Idiomarina loihiensis L2TR: one gene and its partner. The protein of the gene in region 2 interacts with the protein of the main gene of each other region in a pairwise test. Links are inferred from orthologs where the notes say so. Each region holds a gene or a part of one and is shown on either strand. Other genes may lie near its edges. The genes, in order: gyrA and gyrB.

Region 1 (4,712 bases), 1.5 Mb from region 2 along the record:
GGTTTTCAATAAACCCTAGTCGAACGGGGTTTATTTTATGTAAGGGTTTGAATTCTCCATCAGGGTCCCACCAGCGCGAGGCGAGGGCTGAAAATTTTGCGATCTCTTCCGGATCGACGTTTTTTTGTTCACTTTTAGAGCGACTGGTGGTCATAGATTATGCGTCTTTAAGAGATGGATAACGCGGCTAGTCTACCTCAGGCAAAGAATAAGAAAAAGAGGGTGCGAGACGCGTTTGGGATGGGTACAATGATTGGATCAAAATAACAATGAATATGCGGATCTATATTTTTAGGGAATAAACTATGAGCGATCTAGCCAGAGAAGTGTCACCGGTAAATATCGAAGACGAACTAAAAAGCTCGTACCTCGATTATGCCATGAGCGTCATTGTTGGGCGTGCTTTACCAGATGTTCGTGATGGCCTGAAGCCAGTACACAGACGTGTCTTGTTCGCAATGAGTGAATTGCGCAACGACTTTAATAAACCTTATAAAAAGTCAGCTCGTGTCGTTGGTGACGTCATTGGTAAATATCACCCACATGGTGATAGTGCTGTTTACGACACTATTGTACGTATGGCACAGAATTTCTCCTTGCGTTATATGCTGGTCGATGGCCAGGGTAACTTTGGTTCGGTTGACGGCGACTCTGCCGCCGCGATGCGTTATACCGAAATTCGCATGGCGAAAATTGCGCATCAGTTACTTGCCGATTTAGATAAAGAAACGGTTGATTTTGTAGACAACTATGATGGTACCGAGCGTATTCCTGACGTTCTGCCTACCCGTGTACCTAACCTGTTAGTTAATGGTTCTTCTGGTATTGCCGTTGGTATGGCAACGAACATCCCTCCTCATAATCTGACCGAAGTTGTCGATGGTGCACTCGCCATGATTGATAACCCGGACATTGATGTTGAAGGGCTAATGGAATACATCCCGGGGCCGGACTTCCCGACAGCGGCAACAATTTCTGGCCGTAGCGGTATTGTCGAAGCTTATAAAACCGGTCGTGGTCGTATTCATTTGCGCGCTCAGGCGGAAATTGAAGTTGACGAGAAAACGGGTAAAGAAACCATCATTGTTACGGAAATTCCGTATCAGGTGAATAAAGCTCGCTTAATTGAAAAAATTGCTGAGTTGGTTAAAGAAAAACGCGTTGAAGGTATAAGTGCCTTGCGCGATGAGTCTGATAAAGACGGTATGCGTATCGTTATTGAGATCCGTCGTGGCGATGTTGGCGAAGTTGTTCTTAACCATTTGTATGCTAATACCCAGTTACAGGTTGTGTTTGGTATCAACATGGTTGCCCTGGATAAAGGCCAGCCGCGTTTGTTTAACCTGCGCGATATGCTGGATTGTTTTGTCCGTCATCGTCGTGAAGTGGTTACGCGCCGATCAGTCTACGAGTTACGTAAAGCGCGTGAACGTGCTCATATTTTGGAAGGTCTGGCGATATCGCTGGCTAATATTGACGAAATTATTGAGCTTATCCGTCGTTCACCAACGCCTGCTGAAGCTAAAGCTGGTCTAATTGCCCGCGCATGGCAGCTCGGTGATGTTGCTGCAATGCTGGAAACTGCTGGCGTTGATGCTGCACGTCCTGATCATCTGCCAGAAGAATACGGCATTCGCGATGGCAACTATCACCTGACCGAAGAACAAGCTCAGGCTATTCTTGATTTACGCCTGCACAAATTGACCGGTTTAGAACACGAAAAAATTCTGGATGAATATAAAGGTCTGCTAGAACAGATTGCTGAACTGCTGCATATTCTGAACAGTTCAGAGCGCCTGATGGAAGTGATTCGTGAAGAACTGGTAGAAATACGTAACAACTTCGGCGATGAGCGTAAAACGGATATTACTGCTGCTGCACATGACATCAGCATGGAAGATTTAATCAACGAAGAAGACGTGGTTCTGACTCTTTCTCACGAAGGCTATGTGAAGTATCAGCCATTGACCGAATACGAAGCACAACGTCGTGGTGGAAAAGGTAAAGCCGCTACTAAGATGAAAGACGAAGACTTTATAGAAAGACTGTGGGTAGCTAACACGCATGACACCATTTTGTGCTTCTCAACCCGTGGCCGTATTTACTGGATGAAAGTTTACCAGTTGCCGCTGGCTAGCCGTGCGTCTCGTGGTAAACCAATAGTGAACTTGTTGCCGCTTGAAGCTGATGAGCGTATTACCGCTATTTTGCCAACACGGGACTATCCGGAAGATAAGTTCGTTGTTATGGCAACACGCAAAGGAACCATCAAGAAAACGCCATTACCAGAGTACTCACGTCCTCGTAACGGCGGCATCATTGCACTGAACCTGGTTGATGACGACGAACTGATTGGTGTTGATATCACTGACGGTAACGGCGAAATTATGCTGTTCTCTGACGCCGGTAAAGTGGTGCGCTTCGCTGAAGAGCAAGTGCGCTCAATGGGTCGTACCGCAACAGGTGTTCGTGGTATTCGCTTAGAAGAAGGGCAACGTGTTGTATCACTGATTGTTCCTCGCGAATACGAAGAGGAAGAAGCGAATGTATTAACCGTGACTGAAAACGGTTACGGCAAACGTACGCCGCTAAGTGAATACCCAGCTAAGAGCCGCGCTACCAAAGGTGTGGTCTCTATTAAGGTCAGTGAGCGTAATGGTTCAGTTGTAGGCGCCATGGAAGTTATTGATGGCAATGAAATCATGCTTATCAGTAATAAAGGCACTCTGGTAAGAACTCGCGTCAACGAGGTTTCTACTGTTGGTCGTAACACTCAGGGCGTGCGCTTAATTCGCACCGCTGATGATGAAAAAGTGGTTGGCTTACAGCGTATTGACGAAATTGATGAAGATGAAGTGTTAATTGACGGCGAGGTTGTTGCTGAAGAAGGTGAAACCGCAGCTGAAGACAATACTGAAAATCAAGAAGGTTCCGACGAGTCATGAGTCAGTTGTTTAACTTTTCTGCTGGACCGGCAATGTTGCCGGTCGACGTTTTGAAACAAGCTCAGGAAGAGTTACTGAACTGGAATGGGCAGGGCGTATCGGTGATGGAAATTTCTCACCGCGACCCTGTTTATGTCCACATGGCACGTGAAGCCGAGCAAGACCTGCGCGACCTGTTAAACGTACCTGATGACTATGAAGTACTCTTTTTGCAAGGCGGTGGCCGCGGCCAGTTTTCTGCGGTTCCGCAAAATATAGCGTCACCGGATGCCACTGTAGATTATCTGGATACAGGAATTTGGTCTGGTTTTGCTATCAGGGAAGCCGAAAAGTTTGTTTCTAAAGTGAATGTTGCCGGGCAAGTTCAGGAAGGCGCTAAAGGCAAAGAAATTCAGTCTCCAGAAAACTGGAAGTTGTCTGAGAATGCCGCCTATTTTCATTATTGTCCTAATGAAACCGTCGATGGTATTGCGCTGCATGAGATTCCTGACGTAAAAGCGCCAATTGTTGCTGATATGTCATCGAATATTCTTTCTGAACCACTGGATGTCTCAAAGTTTGGCGTCATATACGCTGGAGCTCAAAAGAATATTGGCCCTTCCGGTTTTGCCATTGCGATTGTTAAAAAGTCTCTATTAGGTCATCCGCAGAAGCAGGTGTCATCTATTATGGATTACCAGCTTCAGGCTAAAGACGGGTCTATGTACAACACGCCCAACACTTTTGCCTGGTACCTGGCCGGGTTGGTATTCAAGTGGCTAAAAGCTCAGGGCGGATTAACCGCTATGGGCGAACGCAACCGGCATAAAGCACAGCTTTTATATGATTTTGTCGATAAGTCCGATTTTTACAGAAATGATATTAATCCGGCTTACCGTTCAATTATGAACATTCCTTTCCAATTGGCCTACGACAAGCTTGATGCAGAATTTTTGCAAGGCGCTAAAAACCAAGGTTTATTGGGACTAAAAGGGCATCGCTTTGTTGGTGGCATGAGAGCCAGTATTTATAACGCAATGCCGGTGGAAGGCGTAGAAGCATTGCTAAATTATATGGCTGATTTCGAGCGCAAGCTTGGCTAAATAAATAGAATAAAAAAGGTAGTGAATCGCTATGGCAGAATTTAATGCATTAGAACTGGTTAATCCCGGAGTAAAGCAATTACGTCCGTATCAGGCAGGTAAGCCTACGTCTGAATTACAGCGTGAGTTAGGTCTGCAGCACGTGGTTAAGCTGGCTTCAAATGAGAACCCTCTGGGTTTGAGTGAAAAAGTAAAAACCGCGCTGGAAGCTGAGTTAACGGATTTAGTGCGTTACCCCGATGCTAACGGTTACTACCTTAAAAGTCGTCTGGCAGAACTCAACGAGGTTGGTACGCAACAAATTACTCTGGGTAACGGCTCTAACGATGTTTTAGAGATTTTAGCTCGTACCTTTGTGTCAGATAAAGACGAAGTTATTTTCTCTCAGCATGCGTTTGTGGTGTATCCGCTGGTTACTCAGGCTATTGGCGCAAAACCCGTTGCCGTTCCTGCGGTAGATTATGGCCATGATCTTGATGGTATGGCTAAAGCCGTTACCGATAAAACCAAGATGATTTTTATTGCTAACCCCAATAATCCAACGGGCACATTTTTATCAACCTCAGCACTGAAAAGCTTTCTGGACAAAATACCGCAGCATATTATTGTGGTTCTGGATGAAGCCTATTACGAGTATGTGCCGGAAGACCAGCGTGCGCCATCGGTAGAGTGGATAAAAGAATAT
Region 2 (16,140 bases):
TGGTGCAGGGAGGCGAAATTGATATTGCCATTTCACCGCAACGTGCGACTGTTTCAGCTCTACTAACTCACGTACGCCGTGGCGATATTGTTAACGTTTACTCACTACGAAAAGGGGCCGCCGAAGCTATTGAGGCAATTGCACATGGTGATGAAGACACGTCCCGAGTGGTGGGTAAAGCCATTAAAGATATCAAGCTTCCGCCGGGAACCACCATTGGTGCGGTTGTCCGGGGACAAGAAGTGCTTATGGCGCACAGTGAAACCATCATTCACTCCGACGACCACGTGATTCTTTTCTTGCTGGATAAAAAGTACATTGATCAGGTTGAAAAAGTCTTCCAGCCAAGTGCTATGTTCTTTTAGTCCAGTTCTTTTAACTGCACCCGGCCACGGGTGGCAGCTTGTAGCTTCTTCTGCAGCGCCCCAACATTCACGGGGCGTAGCAACACCTTAAGCCGCACACTTTCCTCGTACTCCGAAGATTCCGTTTCAGCATTGGCCTCAAGCAAAAGCGGTTCAACATCGCCCTGGTCGGTATAAGCAAAATTTAACTGAAAGCGTTGTTTAAAAACCCTTTGCTCTTTTTCAAGCTCAGCTAATGCGGCGACTGTCGCGTCGGTATAGGCTCGCTGAAGTCCGCCCGTTCCCAATTTCACCCCACCAAAATATCGCACGACTATAGCGGTAACCTCGCCGACGCCGCTATTTTGTAGCGCCATAAGCATAGGTCGCCCCGCTGTTCCCGAGGGTTCTCCGTCGTCGCTGTAAGCCATACTCTGGCTGTTATTAGGTGCTGAAAAAAGCGACGCAGAGCAATAGTGAGAGGCCTTAGGCCAGCGCTTTTTTATCACGGCCAGAAACTCTGATGCGCTGTCGACGTTTGCTGTATGTGCCAGGCACGCAATAAAGCGGCTGCCTTTAACTTCTATTTCGACTTCCGTTTCCGAAGCCGGAATGTCGTAATCCTGATCATGCAAGACGGGTAACCTTTTTCACGTAAGCATCTAATGCAGTTTGGCGTGTAAGGTTATCATTTCGCTCGCGGTAAACCACAATATTATCCTCGATTCGCACTCCACCAAAGGGTTTAAACTCATCCACTCTGCGCCAGTTAATTAAATGCTTATTGCGTGAATTCGCTAATTTCTGCAGCAAAGGCTCAATAAAGTAGATTCCGGGTTCAATGGTATAAACCTGCCGAGGCTCTACGGTACGAGTGGTTTTTAGCGTAAGATGACCGCTGGGAGGAGCTATTGGCGTACCCCTTTCATCAGCCTGCGCAGCGCCAACGTCGTGCACCTGCAAGCCCAGAGGATGACCTAAACCATGCGGAAGAAATACCGTGGTTATGCCGTCTTCAATCATTTGTTCAGGACTGCAACTGACAAAACCAAAAGCAAAAAGTACATTAGCAATTTGTTCATGAGCCAACTGGTGCAGCGCCGGGAATTCAACGCCCGGCTTCATTTTATCAATTAAAGCCAATGTAATTTGGTCAAGCGCGGCTATCAGCTCTTCGTATTCATTGTGTTGTTTAGACCAAGTACGACTAATGTCAGCGGCATAACCGCAAACCTCAGCGCCTGCATCAACCAGCATCGACTTGAGTGAGCCTGAAGCTTTCTTATCAGGCATCCAGTGATGCAAAACACTGGCGTTTTCATTTTGCCCAATAATGTGATTATAAGGCACTTCATTCTGCCCTTGACGAGTAGCCGCCATATATTTCAACAGACAATCGAACTCCGAGGCGCCGTTAAAAAAGGCGTCAGCGGCCGCAACATGGCCTTCAGCCGCTATATGGTTTGCCTGAGTTAAACAGGCAATTTCATAGTCGGTTTTAAACAAGCGATGATAATGAAAAAAGTGAAGAACAGGATCTGGGTTTATATTCTCAAAACCCAGAGCCTTGGCAACCTCAATATGTTCACCAAGGTAAGCCGCGCTTTTCTTATCGTAAGGGAGTAGTTTTTCAATGGCCTCTGGCGAGCTGATGTGTTCCACGTGGAACTCTTCTAACCAAGGAGCTCCCTCGAGGCTTGCTGTCGTGTGCCAAAAATCTGGAGAACTTAATAGAACTAAGGTTGGCCGGGTGTTCGGCTTTAAAATAACCCAGGCATTAGCCAACTGAGTTTCCGGACACCAAGCCTTAAAGTGAGGGTTCGCACGAAACGGATAGTTCATATCATCCAAAAACCAACGTTTTTGCTGGCCCGAATGAATGGCAACTAAATCTAAATTTTCTCGTTTAAAAAGTCGTTCAGCACGAGTCTGAAGCTGCTTTATATGGTCAGGAAACAACGGCCACAAATCTGCTGTCGCAGTCATATTGGATCGCCTTATTCAGTATCAACAATTGTCATATCAACAACTTGCTCAAACAAATTATCCTCGTTACCACCCAACATCCTATAAATTTGCTGATAACTCAATACTGCTTTTACATAATCTCTGGTTTCATGGTACGGAATGGTTTCGACCCACACATCGGCAGCAACAGGCTCGTCAGGTAACCACTCTTTAACTCGATAGTAGCCTGCATTATAGCTTGCCGTAGCTAATAACCAATTATTCTCAAAGCGGTGTTTCAATCGACTTAAATAGTCCGTGCCCAGACGCACATTGACGGCAGGGTCATTCAACCGCCGCCAGCTATTATTCTTAGTATCCAGTTGCTTTGCAGTACCAGGCAGAATCTGCATTAGTCCCCTTGCACCAGCACTTGAATACGCGTCGTGCCGAAAGTTACTTTCCCGGCGCGTAATGGCTAAAGCCCAGCTCTCATCTATTCCTGCGGCTTGTGACGCCCGCCCTAGTATATCCTTGTAGGCTAAGGGAAAACGAATGCCCACAGCGTCAAAGTGCCCTATTTGCGCTAAGGTCCATATCGCCTGATCGTGCCATCCCCATTCGCTCGCCAGATATGCCGCAACTTTCTGCTCTTCGCCATCAAGCTGTGTTAATAAATGGTTCCATTCGCGCCGGGCGTCGACCCAACGCTCCAATTGAATCAATTCGTATGCACGTTGCACGCTAGGATGATTACGAATTTGCTCAAGCTGAACAACACTGACTTCAAGTTTCTCTTGTTCAAGGCTCACCGGCTTCTGCAACCGCGCTGCCGCCAGAAAACCGTAGTAATGCCGTTCGTCGGCTAAATCTTCGTACAGTTCCTGTGCGGCCAAAGCGTTACCGGTTATCTCCTGTGAGCGAGCCAGCCAGTAACGCCATTGATTACCCTGCCGAATGGCAACCGGCAAACTTTGAATCGCGTCTCTCAGGCCCTCGTAATCTTTGTCCTTAAGGTAAATAGCCAAACGCCACTGTAAAACTCGTTCATTTAGCGCGTTTACCGGGACGCGATCATGCCAGACACGAGCTTCGGGATGAGAGTTTAAGCTTAACGCAACAGCAAATTCTTCGGCGATGCGGCCCTCTTGCTGTTCAGTAAAGGGCAATTGTGAACTCAGCTTTTTATAGCTTCGCAGAGCAATGTTTTCATCACGCCAAACCAGCTTGGTTAAAGCATAGGTAACTATTTGTGCCTCTTTTCCAGGATAGCGCCCCTTGTACCAAGAGTCGTCCTCTATAGCGGCGGGTGAATACCTCACCTTGTGATAAAACTCACCCAGATACTGCTGTAACTCAGGCAATAAACCAGTTAAATACGGGAGCAGAGTCGGGTTACCATGCTCAGCAGCCAACTCCAGTCGTTCCCAAACTTTGTCTTCGGTACGGCCACCCAATTCTTGCCATTCGTCCAAAATGGGGTCGCAAGCCGAAGGAAGCGAAAACCCATGCTTCCAGATAGCATCAACCTGACGCCTGAAAGGCCCGTCGTCCAGACCCTTTTCACGCTGCGACTCAATAAATTGACAACGGTGAGTTAAGGTTCCCGGATACCGGAAGTCCCGAATAAAACGAGAATACTCCTCCTGCCCTGCCAAATAAGTAAGCCAGGGCTGTCTTAATTGCCAGTCGAGGGGCGTCTTTTCATACTTATCGAGAAAAGCCAGAACGCGGTCTTCATTGGCCAGGTATCCAATTTGCTCAAGTCGAGCCAATTCCAAGTACGGTAGCAAAGGGTAATCTTTCAGCTTTTTAAGTAATAGCCGATACTCACCCAGGCGACCACGCTTAGCCGCATACTCTGCTTTTTTGAATAGCTCACGCTGCTGCTCCCGTTGCTTTGCATCAACAGGTTCAGACTGAACCGCACCAATGCTTAACAGGGACAACACGAAAAACAATGGCGCACTGTAACGTATGATAAACGACTGCTTTTTCATTAATTCAAACGCATGTTTAAATAACCGTTGAAAAATTGGCGTATTCGCGCCAAACTCTGTCTACCTTAACCCAAAGCTATAGCAGAATCAGTTTCTTTATAGCAACAAATTAATGGAAGTCGTGGGAGACCCAAGATGATCTATCAAGGTGAAAGCATTCGGGTCGATTTTATCGAACCAGGTTTCGCAGAATTACAATTTGATGCGAAAGGCTCGGTTAATAAATTCGACCAGGCTACATTAGAAGAATTCAGTGAAGCACTGACAAAATTACAGAACACTGACGATTTACGTGGCGTTATTGTTACCAGCAGCAAATCGACCTTTATTGTCGGCGCTGACATTACCGAGTTCCTGACGCTATTCTCTGATCAGGAAAAAACCCGCAGCTGGGTGGCAAAAGCCTCACGCGTGTTTGATCAATTAGAAGACCTGCCAGTTCCAACCGTTGGAGCCGTAACCGGATTCGCACTGGGCGGCGGTTGTGAAGCATTGTTAGCCTGTGACTACCGTGTTGCGGACACCACAGCAACTATCGGCCTGCCAGAAGTTAAACTGGGTCTTATCCCGGGCTTTGGCGGCACCATGCGTTTACCTCGCGTGATTGGTCCGGACAACGCGCTTGAGTGGATAACCACAGGTAAAAACAACAAAGCCCTTGATGCGCTGAAAGTTGGTGCTGTGGATGCGGTTGTTGAACCGGAAAACCTGACTAAAGCCGCACTCAACTTAGCTAAAGCCGCAGCAGCCGGTCAGCAGGACTGGAAAGCGAAGCGTCAGCCTAAGTTAGAGCCGCTGAAAGCTAACGACACCGAGCTGATGATGACGCTGGTTACCGCCAAAGGCATGATTGCAGCGAAGGCCGGTAAGCACTATCCGGCACCGCACAAAGCGTTAGAAGCCATTGAAAACGGTGCCCGCGAGCATCGTGAAGGCGCGCTAACAGCTGAAAACAACGCGTTTTTCGACCTCACCCAAACCGAGGCTTGTCAGGCTCAGGTTGGTATCTTCCTGGCGGATCAGGCAGTTAAAGGTAAGTCGAAAAAATACGCTAAAGCTGCAACCAAAGAAATTAAGACAGCAGGTGTTTTAGGTGCCGGCATTATGGGCGGCGGTATCGCTTACCAGTCAGCGCTTAAAGGCGTACCGGCTGTTATGAAAGACATTAAGCAAGACGCTTTAGACTTAGGCATGAAAGAAGCCGGCAAGATCCTGAAAAAAGGTGTTGAGCGCGGTAAGGTAAACAACGAGAAGATGATTAAAATCTTGTCTTCTATTACGCCTACGTTGCTGAATGACGCAGTCAAAGACGTCGATATTGTCGTAGAAGCCGTTGTCGAAAACCCGAAAGTTAAAGGCTCGGTGCTGGCTGAAATTGAAGGCGTAATTGGCGATGATGCCATTTTGACTTCAAATACCTCGACCATTTCTATTACTGAACTGGCTAAGAACCTGAAGCGCCCTGAGAAATTCTGCGGAATGCACTTTTTCAACCCGGTACACAAAATGCCATTGGTTGAAATTATCCGTGGCGAGAAAACCTCAGATGACACCGTTAATGCGGTAGTCGCCTATGCGCTTAAACTTGGCAAAACCCCTATCGTTGTTAACGACTGCCCTGGCTTCTTAGTTAACCGCGTATTGTTCCCTTACCTGGCAGGCTTTGCCGGTATGGTTGATGAAGGCGTCGATTTCGTCGGCATCGACAAGGTTATGGAGAAGCAGTTCGGTTGGCCAATGGGTCCTGCGTACTTAAGCGATGTTGTTGGTATAGACACAGCTGATCATTGTACCGTTGTTATGGAAGCAGGCTTCCCGACCCGCATGAAACGCGACGAGTCCAGCGCCATTGCTAAACTGGCAGCTGCTGAGCGTTACGGTCAGAAAAACGGCAAAGGCTTCTATGTTTACGGCACCGACAAAAAAGGTAAGCCAACCAAAGAAGCGGATCCTGCCACTTACGAGCTATTAGGCTGTGAGCAAGGCAAGAAACTGGATGCTGATGAAGTCATTGCACGCTGCATGATCCCTATGGTGAACGAAGTGGTTCGCTGTCTGGAAGAAGACATTGTTGGCTCTGCTGCCGAAGCAGACATGGCGCTGCTTTATGGCTTAGGCTTCCCTCCATTCCGCGGCGGCCCTTTCCGTTATCTGGAAACGCTTGGCATGGACAACTTTATTCAACTGGCAGACAAGTACGCGCACCTGGGTGAAATTTATCAGGTTACCGACGGCATGCGCGAAATGGCTAAAGCCGGTAAATCTTACTTTGACACAACCAGCGCGAAGTAAGGCTTGAGGAGGTTATTAAAATGAAAGACATCGTCATAGTAGATTGTATTCGTACGCCAATGGGGCGTTCAAAAAATGGTGTTTTCCGCCATACTCGTGCCGAAGACCTCTCAGCTGCGCTGATGAAGGGCTTACTTGAGCGTAACCCGGAAGTTGACCCGGAAGAACTGGAAGACATTTACTGGGGTTGTGTACAACAAACCTTAGAGCAAGGCTTCAACATTGCGCGTAACTCAGCGTTAATTGCCGGCATTCCACACAAAGTAGCCGGTGTTACCGTTAACCGTCTGTGCGGCTCATCAATGCAAGCATTGCACGACGCTACGCGCGCTATTATGAACGGCGACGGCGACATCTTTATGGCCGGTGGTGTTGAGCACATGGGTCACGTACCTATGACCCACGGAATCGACTTTCACCCGGGCATGAACAAGTCTGTTGCAAAAGCTTCGGGCAGCATGGGTATGACCGCTGAACTGTTATCTCGTAAGTTCGGTATTACCCGCGAACAACAAGACGAATTTGGTGCACGCTCTCACAGAAAAGCGCACGAGGCGACGGTTGAAGGCCGCTTTGCTAAAGAGATTTACGCAATGAATGGCCACAACGCCGACGGCGAACTGGTACGTGTTACTGAAGACGAAGTGATTCGCCCAGAAACCACTGCTGAAGGCTTGTCACAGCTTCGCCCAGTGTTTGACCCTGCTAACGGTACGGTAACCGCTGGTACCTCGTCAGCCTTGTCAGACGGCGCCGCAGCCATGTTGGTTATGTCTGCTGACAAAGCCAAAGAACTGGGTCTGACGCCACGCGTTAAAATCCGTTCAATGGCCGTTGCAGGCTGCGATCCATCCATTATGGGTTACGGACCGGTTCCGGCAACAGAAAAAGCGCTGAAGCGTGCTGGTGTGTCTATTGACGACATCGACGTTGTTGAACTGAACGAAGCCTTTGCCGCACAGTCACTGCCTGTACTTAAAGGTTTAAAACTGTTCGACAAGATGGAAGAGAAAGTGAACCTGAACGGCGGTGCTATCGCTTTAGGTCACCCATTAGGCTGTTCTGGCGCTCGTATCTCAACGACGCTAATCAACTTAATGGAAGAGAAAGACGCGAAACTTGGCTTAGCAACCATGTGCATTGGCCTTGGCCAGGGTATTGCTACTGTCTTCGAACGCGTTTAAAAGAAACAGAAAAATTAGGGCGGTTTAACACTTTAACTGCTCAGAGGAAGGGGGGAGCGAAGGCTCGCCCCTTTTTATTGTCAGGAAAGACTCAGAAACACGCCGTGAACCCATTCTTGGGGGCTTGACTGCAGCCATCCATGGCTGCAGACAGTTTCTGAGTCTTTCCCGCCAACAAACAGCGGCGCAATCCATCACTCCCCCTCACCTATTAAGCGCGAAAGTGTTAAACTACTCGGCAATTTCGCTTAACATCTTTGAAAGAAGTCATGACCCAGATTAACTGCGACAAAGAACTCGATACCTTAGGCCTTAAATGCCCAGAGCCCGTAATGTTAGTTCGTGCGGCTATTCGTAAAATGGATGTTGGTCAGGTGTTACTGATTATTGCGGATGATCCCGCAACAACCCGGGATATTCCGGGCTTTTGCGAGTTTATGGAGCATGAATTGGTTGGTTCTGAAACCGAAGAAATCCCCTACCGCTACTGGGTTAGGAAATCTCATTAATAGCCTGATGCTTAGATGTCAGGCTTTGTCTTTATTCAAGTACATTTCCCAAAACTCGGCCTGACCTACGTCACCTAATTCATAAGGTGCAAAGCCGAAGTTCTCATAGGCTTTTTTCGCCCGGTCATTGTTCTCAAGCACTTCCAGTGTCAGCTTCACGCAACCGCGGAACTCTGCAAGTGTTTTCACTTCTTCAAGAAGTTTACGCGCAACGCCCTGTCCCCGGTACTCTGGAATGACGGCTATGTCATGAATATTCATTAACGGTTTTGCTGCGAAGGTTGAAAAGCCTTCTACACAGTTTGCAACGCCAATCGGAGTGTCACCATCGTAGGCCAGCAAAGAAAAGACATGGTCTCGTTTTGCCATTTCGTCTATCAGGCTTTCTTTAACGTCATCTGATATGCCCTCACCACCACCCATTGGGTCTTTGGCATAAGCATCTAACATAGCAATAACGGCATTACGGTGTTTGGGGTTGCTATAGTCCGCAAGAGTAATTTCTATCATTCTTCCTTCGCTCATTTTACAACGTAAACTGTTTCATTTGGTCAGCAACAGGCTGATAGCAATGACAGCTAGTAACATGGTCGTTCACCATACCAACTGCTTCCATAAAAGCATAGCAAATGGTCGGTCCGACAAACTTAAAGCCTTCCTTTTTTAACGCTTTTGCCATGCTTTGGGAAGCTTCTGTTTCTGTTGGGATCTCACTTTGCGTCGAGTACGCATTAATAATCGGTGAGCCACCTACAAACTCCCACAGCCACCGCTCAAACTTAACGCCCTTTTCTTCTAACCTTATATACGCTTCAGCGTTAGTAAAAATGGCATCAATTTTGGCCTTGCTACGGATAATATCACGGTTGCTGTACAACAATTCACGATCAGCGTCACTCATAGCCACAATAGCTTGTGGGTCAAAGCCTAAAAAGGCTTTCTCGTAACCACTCTGTTTGCGCAGAATAGTTAACCAACTGAGTCCCGCCTGCTGCCCGTCCAGACACAATTTAGCAAAAAGTTCTATCGGGTCGCTTACCGGACGCCCCCAAACATTGTCATGATAAGCGCGGTAGTCGTCAGCAGATTCACACCAGGAACACCGTTCTGGCTGATTATTTGTCATGCCTTCCCCTATAACCAAGGCGATTCAGAGGGTATAATCTACGCATATTTTTCGACCTTCGGTCAACCACAAATAACAAAGCAGAGAATGCGTATGTCGACGTACGATGTGAAAACCTTTCAGGGGCTTATTCTTGCTCTTCAGGATTACTGGGCTCAGCAAGGCTGTGCCGTGGTTCAACCACTGGATATGGAGGTTGGTGCGGGTACCTTTCATCCAATGACCTTTCTGCGCTCATTAGGTCCGGAGCCAGCCAGTTTTGCCTATGTGCAACCCTGCCGCCGCCCGACCGATGGCCGGTATGGTGAGAACCCGAACCGCCTGCAGCACTATTATCAGTTTCAGGTCATTATGAAACCATCGCCTAAGGACATTCAGGAGCTTTATCTGGGGTCTTTAGAAATGCTGGGATTTGACACACTGACTCATGACATACGCTTTGTAGAAGACAACTGGGAATCGCCTACTCTGGGTGCCTGGGGTCTGGGCTGGGAAGTCTGGCTTAACGGTATGGAGGTCACTCAGTTTACTTATTTCCAGCAGGTAGGCGGTATCGAATGTCGTCCCGTGGCCGGAGAAATCACCTACGGCCTTGAGCGTTTAGCTATGTACATTCAGGGCGTGGACAGCATCTACGACCTGGTCTGGACCGACGGCCCGCGCGGTAAAATCTTGTATCGGGATGTTTTCCATCAGAACGAAGTTGAGCAATCGACGTACAACTTTGAATATGCCGATGTTGACGTGTTGTTCCGCCGCTTCGACGACTGCGAAAAAGAATGTGAGCTGTTAATAGAGAAGTCTCTGGCTTTACCCGCGTACGAGCAGGTTATGCGGGCATCTCACGCATTTAACCTGCTCGATGCCAGACACGCGATATCTGTAACCGAAAGACAGCGCTACATACTTCGCGTCAGAACCATGGCAAAAGCCGTTGCCGAAGTCTATTACCAGACGCGTGAAGCTCTTGGCTTCCCTTTAGCCGACGATAAAAACAAACCAGCAGCGAACTAAGGAGAGCAGAGCGTGCAAAAAGAAAACTTATTAATTGAGTTAGGTACTGAAGAGCTTCCTCCAAAAGCCTTAAAGTCGCTGCGTGACAGCTTAAAGTCGGGTATTGAGTCAGGCTTAAAAAACGCAGAACTCAGTTTTGATAGCATCGAGGCGTATGCAACCCCTCGCCGACTAGCCGTTCTGGTGAAACAAGTTGAAACCGAACAGCAGGACAAAGAAGTCGAGAAGCGCGGGCCAGCAATTAATGTGGCCTTTGACGATACCGGCAAGCCAACTAAAGCTGCCGAAGGCTGGGCTCGCTCCAACGGCATTACTGTAGAGCAGGCTGACCGGCTTAAAACAGACAAAGGCGAATGGTTACTGCATAAGGCGACAGTAAAAGGTCAGGCGCTATCTGTCTTAGTTCAGGGTATCTTGGAAGCAGCAATTAAAGCTCTGCCTATTCCGAAACCGATGCGTTGGGGTGACAGCACCGCGCAATTTATTCGCCCTGTGCACACGCTAACCGTCATGCTGGGCAGCGAACTGATTGACGCTGAAATCCTGGAAACTAAGAGTGCCCGTTTTATTCAAGGTCACCGCTTCCATTCGCCCCAAGGTTTTGAGCTCGATCATGTCGACAACTACTTATTTAAGCTACGTGAAGCGAAAGTGATCGCTAACTTCGAAGAGCGTATTGAAACCATTCAGTCGGAAGTATCACGTCTTGCCTCAGAACTCGGCGGCCAGGTTATTCAGGATGACGAGTTAGTTGAGGAAGTTGCAGCCCTGGTGGAATGGCCGGTAGCTTTAACAGCCAGTTTCGATCAAGGTTTCCTCGCGGTACCAAAAGAGCCGCTTATCGTTACCATGAAAGACGACCAACGTTACTTTCCGGTAGAAGATGGCAAAGGTAACTTACTGCCACAGTTTATTTTCATTACCAATATTGAAAGCCGTGACCCTCAGCAGATCATTAAAGGTAACGAAAAAGTCGTTCGCCCTCGCCTGGCGGATGCACAGTTTTTCTTTGAGTCTGACAAAAAGGTGACTCTGGAATCACGAGTTGCTGCGCTGGACTCTGTTCTGTTCCAAAAACAACTGGGCAGTATTGGCGACAAAGCTCGTCGTATATCGGTGTTAGCAGGGAAAATAGCAAACCAGTTAACTGCCGACGTAAAAGCATCAGAACGAGCAGGTTTGCTGTGCAAGGCTGACCTGGTTTCCGATATGGTTTCTGAGTTCCCTGAAACCCAGGGCGTTATGGGTAAACACTATGCCTTGAACGATGGCGAAAGCCCGGTTGTTGCTGAAGCAATAGAACAACACTACTGGCCTCGTTTTTCCGGTGACGAACTGCCTTTAACTAAAGAGGCTTGTGCCGTCGCTTTAGCGGACAAACTCGACACACTGGTCGGTATATTCGGTATTGGTCAGGTACCTAAAGGTGACCGTGACCCATTCGCTCTGCGCCGCGCCGCTCTTGGTTTGCTGCGTACTCTGGTAGAACGTAAGCTTTCATTAGACTTACATGAACTGTTAGCGGCATCCGTCGAAGGCTTTGGTGACAAGCTATCGAATAACACTGTCGCTACTGATGTTTTCGATTTTCTACTCGGTCGTTTTCGTCCCTGGTATCAGGATCAAGGCATTACCGTCGATGTTATTCAGTCGGTACTTGCCCGTTCCCCCTCTAAGCCAACGGACTTCGACCAAAGAGTAAAGGCTGTTCAGTCATTTAAGTCTATGGATTCTGCAGCCAGCCTTGCCGCAGCCAATAAGCGCGTAGGTAATATTCTGGCAAAATCAGACGAGGAGATATCCGGTAACGTGGATGAAGCTCTTCTACAGGAAGAGTCTGAAACAACACTTTATCGTTTGGTTAAACAAACGGAAGGCGCTGTTAAGCCACTGATTGCCGCTGGTAAATACAGTGACGCTCTCACGCATTTATCAGAGCTTAAAGAGCCTGTGGATGCGTTTTTTGAGCATGTCATGGTCAATGCCGACGACGATAAAGTCCGAATTAACCGCCTCAACTTGCTGTTCCGCTTGCGTCAGCTGTTCTTAGAAATAGCGGATATTTCTTTGCTTCAGTAACTAACGCTTTGATTTTTAATAAATAAAAAGCCGGCTTCATTTTCATGAGCCGGCTTTTTTGTTGCCTGTCGCTTGCTAATGTCGCTGTTAAGCCTAGACGTCCAAATTGGCAACCTTAAGAGCATTGGATTCAATAAAGGCTCTACGCGGTTCAACTTCGTCACCCATTAACGTGGTGAACAGCTGATCAGCGCCAATCGCGTCTTCAATCGTTACCTGAAGCATACGACGAGTATCAGGATCCATCGTAGTTTCCCACAGCTGGTCAGGGTTCATTTCACCCAGGCCTTTATAACGCTGAACGTATAAACCACGCTTAGATTCACCAATAAGCCATTCCACAGCTTCAACAAAGTGTGTAACTGGCTGCTTCTTCTCACCGCGAAGCACATAGCCATCCGGCTCAACCAAAGAGTCAATCTCTTCGCCAAGCGTCACTATTTGTTCGTAGTCTTTAGACATTAAGAATTCATAGTTCAGCGGGTAATCCGTGTCGACACCGTGTTGACGAATCGTCGTCGACGGTAACCACATCTTGCGTTCAGTATCTTCATGCAAAGAAACGGTATAAGTTGCCGAGTTAATTTCACGAGCGGTTAAGTCATCGTTCAATGTTTTAACCCACTTCTCCATGTAATCTTTATCTTTCAAACGCTCATCCGTTAAACGAGGAGCATAGAACAGACGCTGTAAGAAACGCTCAGGCATACGACGACTTAAACGCTTAATATTTTCCTGAGCCATCTGATAGCCGTTAACTAAATTTTCGAGCTTCTCACCAGAAATACCTGGCGCAGTTTCATTAACGTGCAGCGATGCATTATCCAAAGCCAGGCTGGTTAGATAGCGGATCAATGCCGGGTCGTCTTTAATGTAAACTTCCTGCTTGCCCTTCTTCACTTTGTACAACGGAGGCTGAGCAATATAGATATATCCGCGCTCAATAATTTCAGGCATTTGACGATAGAAGAACGTTAACAGCAGAGTACGAATGTGCGATCCGTCAACGTCCGCATCCGTCATAATAATAATACGGTGATAACGTGTTTTATCCGGGTTGTACTCATCACGGCCAATACCACAACCCATAGCAGTAATTAATGTACCAACCTCGACGGAAGACAACATTTTGTCAAAACGCGCTTTTTCTACGTTAAGAATTTTACCCTTAAGGGGCAGAATAGCCTGGTTTTTACGGTTACGACCCTGTTTAGCGGAACCGCCTGCAGAGTCACCCTCCACAATATAGAGTTCAGACAGTGCCGGATCTTTTTCCTGACAATCTGCCAATTTACCGGGTAAACCCGCGATATCTAAAGCCCCTTTACGACGGGTCATTTCTCGTGCTTTACGAGCAGCTTCACGGGCTCTTGCGGCATCAATAATTTTATTGATGATAAGTTTCGCCTCGCCCGGGTTTTCTAATAGATAGTCCGCTAACTGCTCGTTCATTGCCTGTTCAACAGCAGACTTCACTTCAGAAGAAACCAGTTTATCTTTTGTTTGAGACGAAAACTTAGGATCAGGGACTTTAACAGAAATAATGGCGGTTAGACCTTCTCGCGCATCATCACCTGTTGCAGAGGTTTTAGACTTTTTATTATACCCCTCTTTTTCCATGTGGGAGTTCAATGTGCGCGTCAACGCAGCACGGAAGCCGGCTAAGTGTGTACCACCATCACGTTGAGGAATATTATTGGTGAAACAATAAATATTCTCCTGGAAAGAGTCATTCCATTGCATGCTCACTTCAACACCAATACCGTCTTCTCTTTGTGTTGTGAAGTAAAAAGCTTTCTCGTGAATTGGTGTTTTATTCTTATTCAAGTAATTAACAAAGGCGGCAATACCACCCTCATATTTAAATAAATCTTCGCGGTCGTCACGCTCATCGCGCAACCGTATACCAACACCAGAGTTCAGGAACGAGAGTTCCCTAAGACGTTTTGCCAAGATATCGTAGTGAAATTCAGTATCAGTAAAAGTCTCGTGGCTAGGCCAGAACCGCAGTTCTGTACCTGTAGTATCGGTATCACCAACAGGTTTTACATCGCTGTCAGGCTCTCCCATATGATAAGTCTGCTCGTAAACCTGGCCTTGTCGGCGAATGGTCAATTGCAGCTTTTCAGATAGAGCGTTTACAACAGAGATACCAACTCCATGCAAACCACCGGATACTTTATAAGAGTTGTCGTCGAATTTACCGCCGGCGTGCAATACGGTCATAATAACCTGTGCAGCTGAAACACCTTCTTCTTCATGTATATCAACTGGAATTCCGCGACCATCATCCTTCACGCTAACTGAACCGTCAGAGTGAATGGTAACCATAATTTCTGAACAGTGACCCGCTAAGGCCTCGTCAATAGAGTTATCGACAACTTCAAAAACCATGTGGTGCAAACCAGTTCCATCATCCGTGTCACCAATGTACATACCCGGGCGTTTGCGAACCGCATCCAACCCTTTCAGAACTTTGATACTCGATGAACCGTAATTATTTTCTTCCATAGTATTATCTCGATATCATTCGTTTATTACCCCATGTTCCACGTGGAACATTCGGGGTGATTTTTGAAATTTATCCGACAACTGCTTTCCAGTAATTGCGGTGATAAACACTTGTGCGTCTAGATTTTCTAACTCACGACAGAGTAACGCCTGATTTTTTGAATCAAGCTCTGACGTTAAATCATCGACTAAATAAATGCAGGGTTGCCTTTTTATTTTTTGGTAATGCTTCCCTTGCGCTAACTTTAAAGCGGTAATCGCGGTCTTTAATTGCCCGCGAGACAGGCGATGTTTTACTTCCACCCCATCCGCTATCACTTTTATATCTGCCTTATGTGCCCCAACTGAGGTAAAGCCGTATTTCTTATCTTTCTCTGTATGGCTTTCTAAGGCGTCAAATAAGCTTTGGCTAGTATCCCAGCCCGATTTTAATCGAACCTCCATTGTAACATCGGAGAGAAAAGATTTCGCTAGTTCTTGTATATAATCATTCAGTTCTTCTAGGTATTTTTCGCGACTTTTACTAATGCGCTCACCATAATAAGCTAACTGCTCTTTCCAATACCTATCTTCTCTTACAGGAAGCGAGCGTTGCTTGAGTAAGCTGTTTCTTTGCTTCAGGAGTTGAGTATATGCAACCCAGTCAGAATAAAAGGAGTGTTCCACGTGGAACACTCCCCAATCTATAAACTGTCTTCTCTGTCCTGGACCTTCCAGCAGAATATCGACGGACTCTGGCGTTAAGAGTTGTACCGGTACCAAGCGGGCGACATCTGACATGCGTTGAACGTTGGCGCCATTCAACCTAAGCGACTGTTCACCATCGGTACTACGTCTTACACCTATAGCGTAATCTTGGGAACGGCAAAATACGGTGAAACCAGAGTTCCCTTCTTTAATCAACTGACGAAACCCTCCCGGCCGAAAAGAACGTCCAAAACCGAGTAAATAGATAGCTTCAAGCAAACTGGTTTTTCCGGAGCCATTATCGCCGGTTATGATATTAATTTTGGGGCTGGGAGATAGAGCCACCTCTGAAAAATTTCGGAAGTGGCTTAAATTCAACGTCTCAATGAACATTTATGAGGCAGGTTACAAACGCATCGGCATAATAACGTAACAGCAAGACTCGTC

Evidence for each region.
Region 1: the proteins of gyrB (region 2) and gyrA interact in binary tests that used the Escherichia coli proteins (3 or more experiments, as listed by UniProt). The link is inferred for Idiomarina loihiensis L2TR from one-to-one orthologs.

Annotation. Positions count from the first base shown.
Region 1 is NC_006512.1:1,458,118-1,462,829, reverse strand. The notes cover bases 1-3,145. They hold gyrA (DNA gyrase subunit A), read left to right. Parts: upstream 1-305; coding sequence 306-2,945; downstream 2,946-3,145. Other genes in these bases: serC (3-phosphoserine/phosphohydroxythreonine transaminase), read left to right, coding at 2,942-3,145; ubiG (bifunctional 2-polyprenyl-6-hydroxyphenol methylase/3-demethylubiquinol 3-O-methyltransferase UbiG), read right to left, coding at 1-154. Also shown: more of serC, read left to right, coding at 3,146-4,027; hisC (histidinol-phosphate transaminase), read left to right, coding at 4,059-4,712. UniProt on the Escherichia coli protein: A type II topoisomerase that negatively supercoils closed circular double-stranded (ds) DNA in an ATP-dependent manner to maintain chromosomes in an underwound state.
Region 2 is NC_006512.1:2,820-18,959, reverse strand. What follows is about bases 12,298-15,331. They hold gyrB (DNA topoisomerase (ATP-hydrolyzing) subunit B), read right to left. Parts: upstream 15,007-15,331; coding sequence 12,589-15,006; downstream 12,298-12,588. Other genes in these bases: recF (DNA replication/repair protein RecF), read right to left, coding at 15,022-15,331; glyS (glycine--tRNA ligase subunit beta), read left to right, coding at 12,298-12,495. Also shown: Trk system potassium transporter TrkA, read left to right, coding at 1-365; IL_RS00085 (YigZ family protein), read right to left, coding at 362-979; pepQ (Xaa-Pro dipeptidase), read right to left, coding at 972-2,330; IL_RS00075 (transglycosylase SLT domain-containing protein), read right to left, coding at 2,342-4,291; fatty acid oxidation complex subunit alpha FadB, read left to right, coding at 4,427-6,583; acetyl-CoA C-acyltransferase FadA, read left to right, coding at 6,604-7,767; sulfurtransferase TusA, read left to right, coding at 8,037-8,276; IL_RS00055 (GNAT family N-acetyltransferase), read right to left, coding at 8,295-8,786; IL_RS00050 (DNA-3-methyladenine glycosylase I), read right to left, coding at 8,803-9,402; glyQ (glycine--tRNA ligase subunit alpha), read left to right, coding at 9,496-10,416; more of glyS, read left to right, coding at 10,429-12,297; more of recF, read right to left, coding at 15,332-16,086; dnaN (DNA polymerase III subunit beta), read right to left, coding at 16,099-16,140. UniProt on the Escherichia coli protein: DNA gyrase negatively supercoils closed circular double-stranded DNA in an ATP-dependent manner to maintain chromosomes in an underwound state.